DNA from 3 places in the Escherichia sp. TC-EC600-tetX4 genome. Region 1 is predicted to be linked to each of the others. Evidence: predicted binding sites of a transcription regulator. Region 1 holds the regulator's gene; each other region holds the start of a gene.
What was found. The regulator PurR, encoded in region 1, represses purine synthesis genes. The targets are predictions, from matches to a motif close to CANGCAAACGTTTGCNTG.

Region 1 (3,283 bases):
CACTGATTAACATTCCGGCAGCGGGAATCGAGACATCCACACCGCGCGCAATGACGGGCAACAAGCCCATTGGCGAGAACTCCGTTGTCCCGATACCAAACGCGCCAATCGCCAGCGCCAGCAACGGATAGTTAATTTTCATGCCTTATCTCCACCTCTTCGCGTCATTACGCGATATTCATTAAAGTGGCGAAAGCATGACAGCAATCACAAAAAAATGAAAATAACAAAAAGAGAAAACACTTTTGCCATTTTGCTAACAAACAGGAAGGAGATGCGAGGGAGAACGCGCTCCCTCGAGAGGAAATCAGTGCAGCGCGGCAGTCAAACCCACGGCTACGATCAAACCGAGGACGATAATCGTTGTTACCAGTGAAAATTTAAGGTCGGTGCTCATCAAGTTTTCTCCTTTTTTATTACCACACAAAAAGTGATATTACGCATTTTTACACACTGTGATGAAAAAATCTCCCGTCATTTATAATGATAAGTGTTTTTACCACTTCCCCTTTTCGTCAAGATCGGCCAAAATTCCACGCTTACACTATTTGCGTACTGGCCATTGACCCCTTCCTGACGCTCCGTGTCGTTTTTCCGGCGTACCGCAACACTTTTGTTGTGCGTAAGGTGTGTAAAGGCAAACGTTTACCTTGCGATTTTGCAGGAGCTGAAGTTAGGGTCTGGAGTGAAATGGAATGGCAACAATAAAAGATGTAGCGAAACGAGCAAACGTTTCCACTACAACTGTGTCACACGTGATCAACAAAACACGTTTCGTCGCTGAAGAAACGCGCAACGCCGTGTGGGCAGCGATTAAAGAATTACACTACTCCCCTAGCGCGGTGGCGCGTAGCCTGAAGGTTAACCACACCAAGTCTATCGGTTTGCTGGCGACCAGCAGCGAAGCGGCCTATTTTGCCGAGATCATTGAAGCAGTTGAAAAAAATTGCTTCCAGAAAGGTTACACCCTGATTCTGGGCAATGCGTGGAACAATCTTGAGAAACAGCGGGCTTATCTGTCGATGATGGCGCAAAAACGCGTCGATGGTCTGCTGGTGATGTGTTCTGAGTACCCAGAGCCGTTGCTGGCGATGCTGGAAGAGTATCGCCATATCCCAATGGTGGTCATGGACTGGGGTGAAGCAAAAGCTGACTTCACCGATGCGGTCATTGATAACGCGTTCGAAGGCGGCTACATGGCCGGGCGTTATCTGATTGAACGCGGTCACCGCGAAATCGGCGTCATCCCCGGCCCGCTGGAACGTAACACCGGCGCAGGCCGCCTTGCCGGTTTTATGAAGGCGATGGAAGAAGCGATGATCAAGGTGCCGGAAAGCTGGATTGTGCAGGGTGACTTTGAACCTGAATCCGGTTATCGCGCCATGCAGCAAATCCTGTCGCAGCCGCATCGCCCTACTGCCGTCTTCTGTGGTGGCGATATCATGGCAATGGGCGCACTTTGTGCTGCTGATGAAATGGGCCTGCGCGTCCCGCAGGATGTTTCGCTGATCGGTTATGATAACGTGCGCAACGCGCGCTATTTTACGCCGGCGCTGACCACGATCCATCAGCCAAAAGATTCGCTGGGTGAAACAGCGTTCAACATGCTGTTGGATCGTATCGTCAACAAACGTGAAGAACCGCAGTCTATTGAAGTGCATCCGCGCTTGATTGAACGCCGCTCCGTGGCTGACGGCCCGTTCCGCGACTATCGTCGTTAATCACCCGTTGCGGGAGTCTCTTCCGGCTCCCGCAGCCACTCCTTATTCAGCGTCTCACTATCGCCGAGATACTCAAGCAACCAGGTTAACGCAGGCGACATATCATTTTGCTGCCATGTCAGACAACATGCCGAATCCGGAAAGGGGTTTTCCAGTTCTAATGCTACCCACTTCCCCTCATTAAGCCACGGTTTGGCGAAATGTGTTGGCACCATCCCTATGCATAATCCTGCCGAGATACAGGTTGCCGATGATTCCCAGTCAGGCACGACAACTCTTTTTTGGTTATCCAGCAACCAGGTAATACGTTTAGGTAGCGTTCGCGAGGTGTCTTCGCGCACCAACGACGGCCAGTTGCGCAACGTATCATCGCTGAACGGGCCATCCATCAACGCCAGCGGGTGGTGACTGGCAACAACGCAACTCCAGCTTAGCATCCCCATATCCCGGAAGGCATAACGACCGCCTACCGGAATCGCGCGTGTTGCGCCAATCGCCAGTTCCACGCGCCCGTCGGAAAGCGCATCCCAGACACCGTTGAACACTTCCTGAAAGACAAGAAGTTCGACATCATCAAAATGGCGATAAAAATCAACGATCATCTGCCGTGTACGTTCTGGCCTGACAATATTATCCACTGCGATAGCTAACTGACCGCGCCAGCCGTTCGCTATCTGCTGACATTGCTGGCGGGTGATCTGCATTTTTTTGACAACAGAGCGCCCTTCTTTGAGAAACCACGCTCCAGCAGCGGTCAGCTCCACATCACGGTGCCGTCGTTCAAAGAGCGGCACCGCCAGCCACTCTTCCAGCTGACGCACGGTATAGCTGACCGCAGAAGGAACGCGATGCAGCTCCTGTGCCGCAGCGCTAAAACTACCATTACGCGCTACCGCATCAACAACTTCGAGTGAATATTCTGACCACATAGTCTGCCTGCAAAATTTTTGAAACCAGTCATCAAATATTACCGTTTCACAACACTAATTTCACTCCCTACACTTTGCGGCGGTGTTTAATTGAGAGATTTAGAGAATATACATGCAACCTGGGAAAAGATTTTTAGTCTGGCTGGCGGGTTTGAGCGTACTCGGTTTTCTGGCAACCGATATGTATCTGCCTGCTTTCGCCGCCATACAGGCCGACCTGCAAACGCCTGCGTCTGCTGTCAGTGCCAGCCTTAGTCTGTTCCTTGCCGGTTTTGCCGCAGCCCAGCTTCTGTGGGGGCCGCTCTCCGACCGTTATGGTCGTAAACCGGTATTATTAATCGGCCTGACAATTTTTGCGTTAGGTAGTCTGGGGATGCTGTGGGTAGAAAACGCCGCTACGCTGCTGGTATTGCGTTTTGTACAGGCTGTGGGTGTCTGCGCCGCGGCGGTTATCTGGCAAGCATTAGTGACAGATTATTATCCTTCACAGAAAGTTAACCGTATTTTTGCGGCCATCATGCCGCTGGTGGGTCTATCTCCGGCACTGGCTCCTCTGTTAGGAAGCTGGCTGCTGGTCCATTTTTCCTGGCAGGCGATTTTCGCCACCCTGTTTGCCATTACCGTGGTGCTGAT
Region 2 (3,283 bases), 880 kb from region 1:
AAATGTTGCAAACTAAGCGGGATTGTCTGTAAAAGTGGCGGTCTTTCACTCACCCCGATAGCACGGCGCGTCATAGTATTATCCTCTGTATTATGTGTTATAGGCGCTTTACTCAAAAAAAAGCCGACTCTTAAAGTCGGCTTTAATTATTTTTATTCTTTATTTCGTACCAAAGATTTTGTCACCGGCATCGCCGAGGCCCGGAATAATGTATCCGTGCTCGTTCAGTCCCTGATCAATCGATGCGGTATACAGTTCGACGTCCGGGTGCGCTTTTTCCAGCGCAGCGATACCTTCTGGCGCAGCTACCAGCACCAGAACTTTGATGCTGCTGCAGCCCGCTTTTTTCAGCAGGTCGATGGTCGCGATAACGGAACCACCGGTTGCCAGCATTGGGTCAACGATCAGCGCCATACGCTCATCGATGTTAGAAACCAGTTTCTGGAAGTACGGTACCGGCTCCAGCGTTTCTTCATTACGGTACATACCGACAACGCTGATGCGCGCGCTCGGAACGTTTTCCAGCACACCGTCCATCATACCAAGACCCGCACGCAGAATTGGCACAACGGTAATTTTCTTACCTTTGATCTGGTCGATTTCTACCGGGCCGTTCCAGCCTTCGATAGTTACTTTTTCCGTTTCGAGGTCGGCGGTCGCTTCGTAAGTCAGCAGGCTACCCACTTCGGAAGCGAGTTCGCGAAAGCGCTTGGTGCTGATATCTTGCTCACGCATCAGTCCCAGCTTGTGTTTGACGAGTGGGTGTTTGACTTCCACGATCTTCATACTCTTTCTCCTTTGAGGGGCAGCCACAAAAAAAATCGACGGATTATACCTCCTTTCTTCAAGGCGGCAATATTCTTTTCGTTGACTTTAGTCAAAATGATAACGGTTTGAGATAAAGTTATTTTATATTCAGATGGTTATGAAAGAAGATTATTCCATCCGAAAACTAACCTTTACCCTGGCACAAGTCTTCTTTCGCCGCGCGCCTGGGGAAAAGACGTGCAAAAAGGTTGTGTAAAGCAGTCTCGCAAACGTTTGCTTTCCCTGTTAGAATTGCGCCGAATTTTATTTTTCTACCGCAAGTAACGCGTGGGGACCCAAGCAGTGACCGATAAAACCTCTCTTAGCTACAAAGATGCCGGTGTTGATATTGACGCGGGTAATGCTCTGGTTGGAAGAATCAAAGGCGTAGTGAAGAAAACGCGTCGTCCGGAAGTGATGGGCGGTCTGGGCGGCTTCGGTGCGCTGTGTGCATTGCCGCAAAAATATCGTGAACCCGTGCTGGTTTCTGGCACTGACGGCGTAGGTACCAAGCTGCGTCTGGCAATGGACTTAAAACGTCACGACACCATTGGTATTGATCTGGTCGCCATGTGCGTTAATGACCTGGTGGTGCAAGGTGCAGAGCCGCTGTTTTTCCTCGACTATTACGCAACCGGAAAACTGGATGTTGATACCGCTTCAGCGGTGATCAGCGGCATTGCGGAAGGTTGTCTGCAATCAGGCTGTTCACTGGTGGGTGGCGAAACGGCAGAAATGCCGGGGATGTATCACGGTGAGGATTACGATGTCGCGGGTTTCTGCGTTGGCGTGGTAGAAAAATCAGAAATCATCGACGGCTCTAAAGTCAGCGACGGCGATGTGCTGATTGCACTCGGTTCCAGCGGTCCACACTCGAACGGCTATTCGCTGGTGCGCAAAATTCTTGAAGTCAGCGGTTGTGATCCGCAAACCACCGAACTTGATGGTAAGCCATTAGCCGATCATCTGCTGGCACCGACCCGCATTTACGTGAAGTCAGTGCTGGAGTTGATTGAAAAGGTCGATGTGCATGCCATTGCGCACCTGACCGGCGGCGGCTTCTGGGAAAACATTCCGCGCGTATTGCCAGATAATACTCAGGCAGTGATTGATGAATCTTCCTGGCAGTGGCCGGAAGTGTTCAACTGGCTGCAAACGGCAGGTAACGTTGAGCACCATGAAATGTATCGCACCTTCAACTGCGGCGTCGGGATGATTATTGCCCTGCCTGCTCCGGAAGTGGACAAAGCCCTCGCCCTGCTCAATGCCAACGGTGAAAACGCGTGGAAAATCGGTATCATCAAAGCCTCTGATTCCGAACAACGCGTGGTTATCGAATAATGAATATTGTGGTGCTTATTTCCGGCAACGGAAGTAATTTACAGGCAATTATTGACGCCTGTAAAACCAACAAAATTAAAGGCACCGTACGGGCAGTTTTCAGCAATAAGGCCGACGCGTTCGGCCTTGAACGCGCCCGCCAGGCGGGTATTGCAACGCATACGCTCATCGCCAGCGCGTTTGACAGTCGTGAAGCCTATGACCGGGAGTTGATTCATGAAATCGACATGTACGCACCCGATGTGGTCGTGCTGGCTGGTTTTATGCGCATTCTCAGCCCGGCGTTTGTCTCCCACTATGCCGGGCGTTTGCTGAACATTCACCCTTCTCTGCTGCCGAAATATCCCGGATTACACACCCATCGTCAGGCGCTGGAAAATGGCGATGAAGAGCACGGTACATCGGTGCATTTCGTCACCGATGAACTGGACGGTGGCCCGGTTATTTTACAGGCGAAAGTCCCGGTATTTGCTGGTGATTCGGAAGATGACATCACCGCCCGCGTGCAAACCCAGGAACACGCCATTTATCCACTGGTGATTAGCTGGTTTGCCGATGGTCGTCTGAAAATGCACGAAAACGCCGCGTGGCTGGATGGTCAACGTCTGCCGCCGCAGGGCTACGCTGCCGACGAGTAATACCCCCGTAATTAAAGCGCCAGCTCTGCCGCTGGCGTTTTTCAATTCACCTGTAAATCGCAAGCTCCAGCAGTTTTTTTCCCCCTTTTCTGGCATAGTTGGACATCTGCCAATATTGCTCGCCATAATATCCAGGCAGTGTCCCGTGAATAAAACGGAGTAAAAGTGGTAATGGGTCAGGAAAAGCTATACATCGAAAAAGAGCTCAGTTGGTTATCGTTCAATGAACGCGTGCTTCAGGAAGCGGCGGACAAATCTAACCCGCTGATTGAAAGGATGCGTTTCCTGGGGATCTATTCCAATAACCTTGATGAGTTCTATAAAGTCCGCTTCGCTGAACTGAAGCGACGCATCATTATTAGCGAAGAACAAGGCTCCAACTCTCATTCCCGCCATTTACTGGGCAAAATTCAGTCCCGGGTGCTGAAAGCCGATCAGGAATTCGACGGCCTCTACAACGAGCTATTGCTGGAGATGGCGCGCAACCAGATCTTCCT
Region 3 (3,283 bases), 950 kb from region 1:
ATTTCTCTTTGCCCAACTCCGTAGGCGATACCGCCGGATAATCCTGCGCCAGTTGCATCGCCGCTTCTGTAGCCTGCTTCTCTTTCTCTTGCAGATAACCCACCAGGCTAATCTGATACTTACGAATATTTTCGACATAAGCGTAGGCTTCATGTCCACGAGCGTAGCCGTAAGTCAGCTTGCTGTAATAGGGTTTCTGGCTAAGTAAAGGCAGACGCTGTTTTACGTCAGCCCAACTGTCAGGATTCCCTTTGGTTTTTGCCGTCAGGGCGCGGGCATCCAGCATATGCGCATAGCCCATATTGTACGCAGCGAGGGCAAACCAGATCCGCTCGTTCTCCGGCACACTTTCCGGCACTTTACTCATCATATCCTGCAAATAACGCACGCCACCGCTGATGCTCTGTTCGGCATCGGTACGATCCGTAATGCCGAGGCTTTGCGCGGTATTTTTGGTTAACATCATCATGCCGCGCACACCCGTCGGTGAAGTGGCCTGTGCATCCCAGTGCGATTCCTGATAAGCAATAGCGGCCAGCAAACGCCAGTCAATTTCTTCGGCGTATTTCTCAAACAGGGGCTTTAACTGCGGCAGTACCGCATCGACGGCGCGTAAAAATGTGCGCGTATCGACGTAATCAAAATCATCGCCATGCCCCAGGTATTTCTCTTCAATGCGTGCCAGCGTACCGTCTTCATTCATTTCGTTGAAGAAGTCGAGCAGGGCGGCGGAAAGGGTATTATCGCCATCTAACGGGCTAAACCAAGTCACCGGTTGTTCATCGGTGATATCGAGCGCTACGGCGAGCTCCGGGTGAACGCGCTGAAACAGGCTGATGGCGACAGAATCAGCAATGGTGTAATCGAGTTTTCCTTCGATGACATCTTCCATTAATTCCGCAGAGCCTTTTTTGTCGTCTACCTTCCAGCTTAATTCCGGGAATTTTGTTTCTTTCAGGGTCTGGAGATCGTTAACCACCACATGACCCGGTGCAACGGTGAGTTGCTCCGCCGTCAGGTTGCCCAGCGTACGTGGGCGATACTGACCCACTTTATAAACCAGTTGTTGTGACACGGAATAATAGGTAGGGCCAGGCTGATAATTTTTTACCCGCTCACTGTTATAGACAAGTCCTGCCGCCAGCAGGTCGGCGTTACCATTATCAAGGTCGTCAAACAGCTGGCTGATATTCTGCCGCACGGTCACTTTCAGTTTTACGCCGAGGTAATCGGCAAACTGTTTCGCCAGTTCGTAATCCAGGCCAAAAGGTTTCCCGTTGATTTCGTTATAAGTCAGGGGAGTATGAATGGTGCTCACACGCAACTCTCCCCGCGCTTGAATGGCGGCGATACGGTTGTCGGCTTTACCAAACCAGGGAATGGATGGCCAGAGAGCGACCGCGAGCAGCAGTGCCAGAATGCCGATGAACAGATAATTAATCTTTAATTTTTTCAATTAGTTAATTCTCTGTGTCGTGCGCGTCCCAGCTTGAAAAAACGTAATAATAGTGAAAGGTTTACTCATAAATGAGCGGCATTTTGCGTAAACCTGCGCCAGATGGCAACTTATTACAGCCATTGGCGGCACGCGTTGCTAATTCACGATGGTGATTTTATTTCCACGCAAACGGTTTCGTCAGCGCATCAGATTCTTTATAATGACGCCCGTTTCCCCCCCTTGGGTACACCGAAAGCTTAGAAGACGAGAGACTTATGATGGAAATTCTGCGTGGTTCGCCTGCACTGTCGGCATTCCGAATCAACAAACTGCTGGCACGTTTTCAGGCTGCCAGGCTCCCGGTTCACAATATTTACGCCGAGTATGTCCATTTTGCTGACCTCAATGCGCCGTTAAACGATGATGAGCACGCACAACTTGAACGCCTGCTGAAATATGGCCCGGCACTCGCCAGCCACGCCCCGCAAGGCAAACTCCTGCTGGTGACCCCGCGTCCTGGCACCATCTCTCCCTGGTCTTCGAAAGCGACCGATATTGCCCATAACTGCGGGCTACAACAGGTAAACCGCCTTGAGCGCGGCGTTGCTTACTATATAGAAGCCGGTACGCTGACCAATGAACAATGGCAGCAGGTTACCGCTGAACTGCACGACCGCATGATGGAAACGGTCTTTTTTGCTTTAGATGATGCAGAGCAGTTGTTTGCCCACCATCAACCGACTCCGGTTACCAGCGTTGATTTGCTGGGGCAGGGCCGTCAGGCGCTGATCGACGCTAACCTGCGTCTTGGCTTGGCTCTGGCGGAAGATGAAATTGACTATCTGCAGGATGCTTTCACAAAGCTTGGTCGTAACCCGAACGACATCGAACTGTATATGTTTGCCCAGGCGAACTCCGAGCACTGCCGCCACAAAATTTTTAACGCCGACTGGGTTATCGATGGTGAACAGCAGCCGAAATCGCTGTTCAAGATGATCAAAAATACTTTCGAAACCACGCCAGATCACGTTCTCTCTGCTTATAAAGATAACGCCGCCGTAATGGAAGGTTCTGAAGTGGGCCGCTACTTTGCTGACCACGAAACGGGCCGCTACGATTTCCATCAGGAACCGGCGCATATTCTGATGAAAGTCGAAACTCACAACCACCCGACGGCGATTTCTCCGTGGCCGGGCGCGGCGACCGGTTCCGGCGGTGAAATCCGCGATGAAGGTGCCACCGGGCGCGGCGCAAAGCCGAAAGCGGGTCTGGTTGGTTTCTCCGTTTCCAACCTGCGAATTCCTGGCTTCGAACAGCCGTGGGAAGAAGATTTCGGTAAGCCTGAGCGCATTGTCACCGCGCTGGACATCATGACCGAAGGCCCGCTGGGCGGCGCGGCGTTTAACAACGAATTTGGTCGTCCGGCACTGAACGGCTACTTCCGTACTTATGAAGAAAAAGTGAACAGCCACAACGGCGAAGAGCTGCGCGGTTATCACAAACCGATCATGCTGGCGGGCGGGATCGGCAACATTCGCGCCGATCACGTACAAAAAGGCGAGATCAACGTCGGTGCGAAGCTGGTCGTTCTCGGCGGCCCGGCAATGAACATCGGTCTTGGCGGTGGTGCAGCGTCTTCTATGGCGTCTGGTCAGTCTGATGCCGACCTCGACTTTGCTTCCGTACAGCGCGACAACCCGGAGATGGAGCGTCGCTGCCAGGAAGTGATCGACCGTTGCTGGCAGCTTGGTGATGCCAACCCAATCCTGTTTATCCACGACGTTGGCGCTGGCGGTCTTTCTAACGCCATGCCGGAACTGGTGAGCGACGGCGGGCGCGGCGGTA

Region 2: a site for PurR is predicted at 1,031-1,048, ahead of purM (phosphoribosylformylglycinamidine cyclo-ligase). Genes of this name have one in related genera too.
Region 3: a site for PurR is predicted at 1,621-1,638, ahead of purL (phosphoribosylformylglycinamidine synthase). Genes of this name have one in related genera too.

What each region holds. Positions count from the first base shown of each region.
Region 1 covers NZ_CP079924.1:2,138,712-2,141,994, reverse strand. Annotated here, with positions in the region: gene KXD89_RS10300 (MFS transporter) at 1-142, opposite strand, end outside; gene cydH (cytochrome bd-I accessory subunit CydH) at 308-397, opposite strand; gene purR (HTH-type transcriptional repressor PurR) at 696-1,721, shown strand; gene punR (DNA-binding transcriptional activator PunR) at 1,718-2,650, opposite strand; gene punC (purine nucleoside transporter PunC) at 2,763-3,283, shown strand, end outside.
Region 2 covers NZ_CP079924.1:1,262,308-1,265,590, reverse strand. Annotated here, with positions in the region: gene uraA (uracil permease) at 1-74, opposite strand, end outside; gene upp (uracil phosphoribosyltransferase) at 160-786, opposite strand; gene purM (phosphoribosylformylglycinamidine cyclo-ligase) at 1,111-2,148, shown strand; gene purN (phosphoribosylglycinamide formyltransferase) at 2,148-2,786, shown strand; gene ppk1 (polyphosphate kinase 1) at 2,958-3,283, shown strand, end outside.
Region 3 covers NZ_CP079924.1:1,188,512-1,191,794, forward strand. Annotated here, with positions in the region: gene mltF (membrane-bound lytic murein transglycosylase MltF) at 1-1,456, opposite strand, end outside; gene purL (phosphoribosylformylglycinamidine synthase) at 1,714-3,283, shown strand, end outside.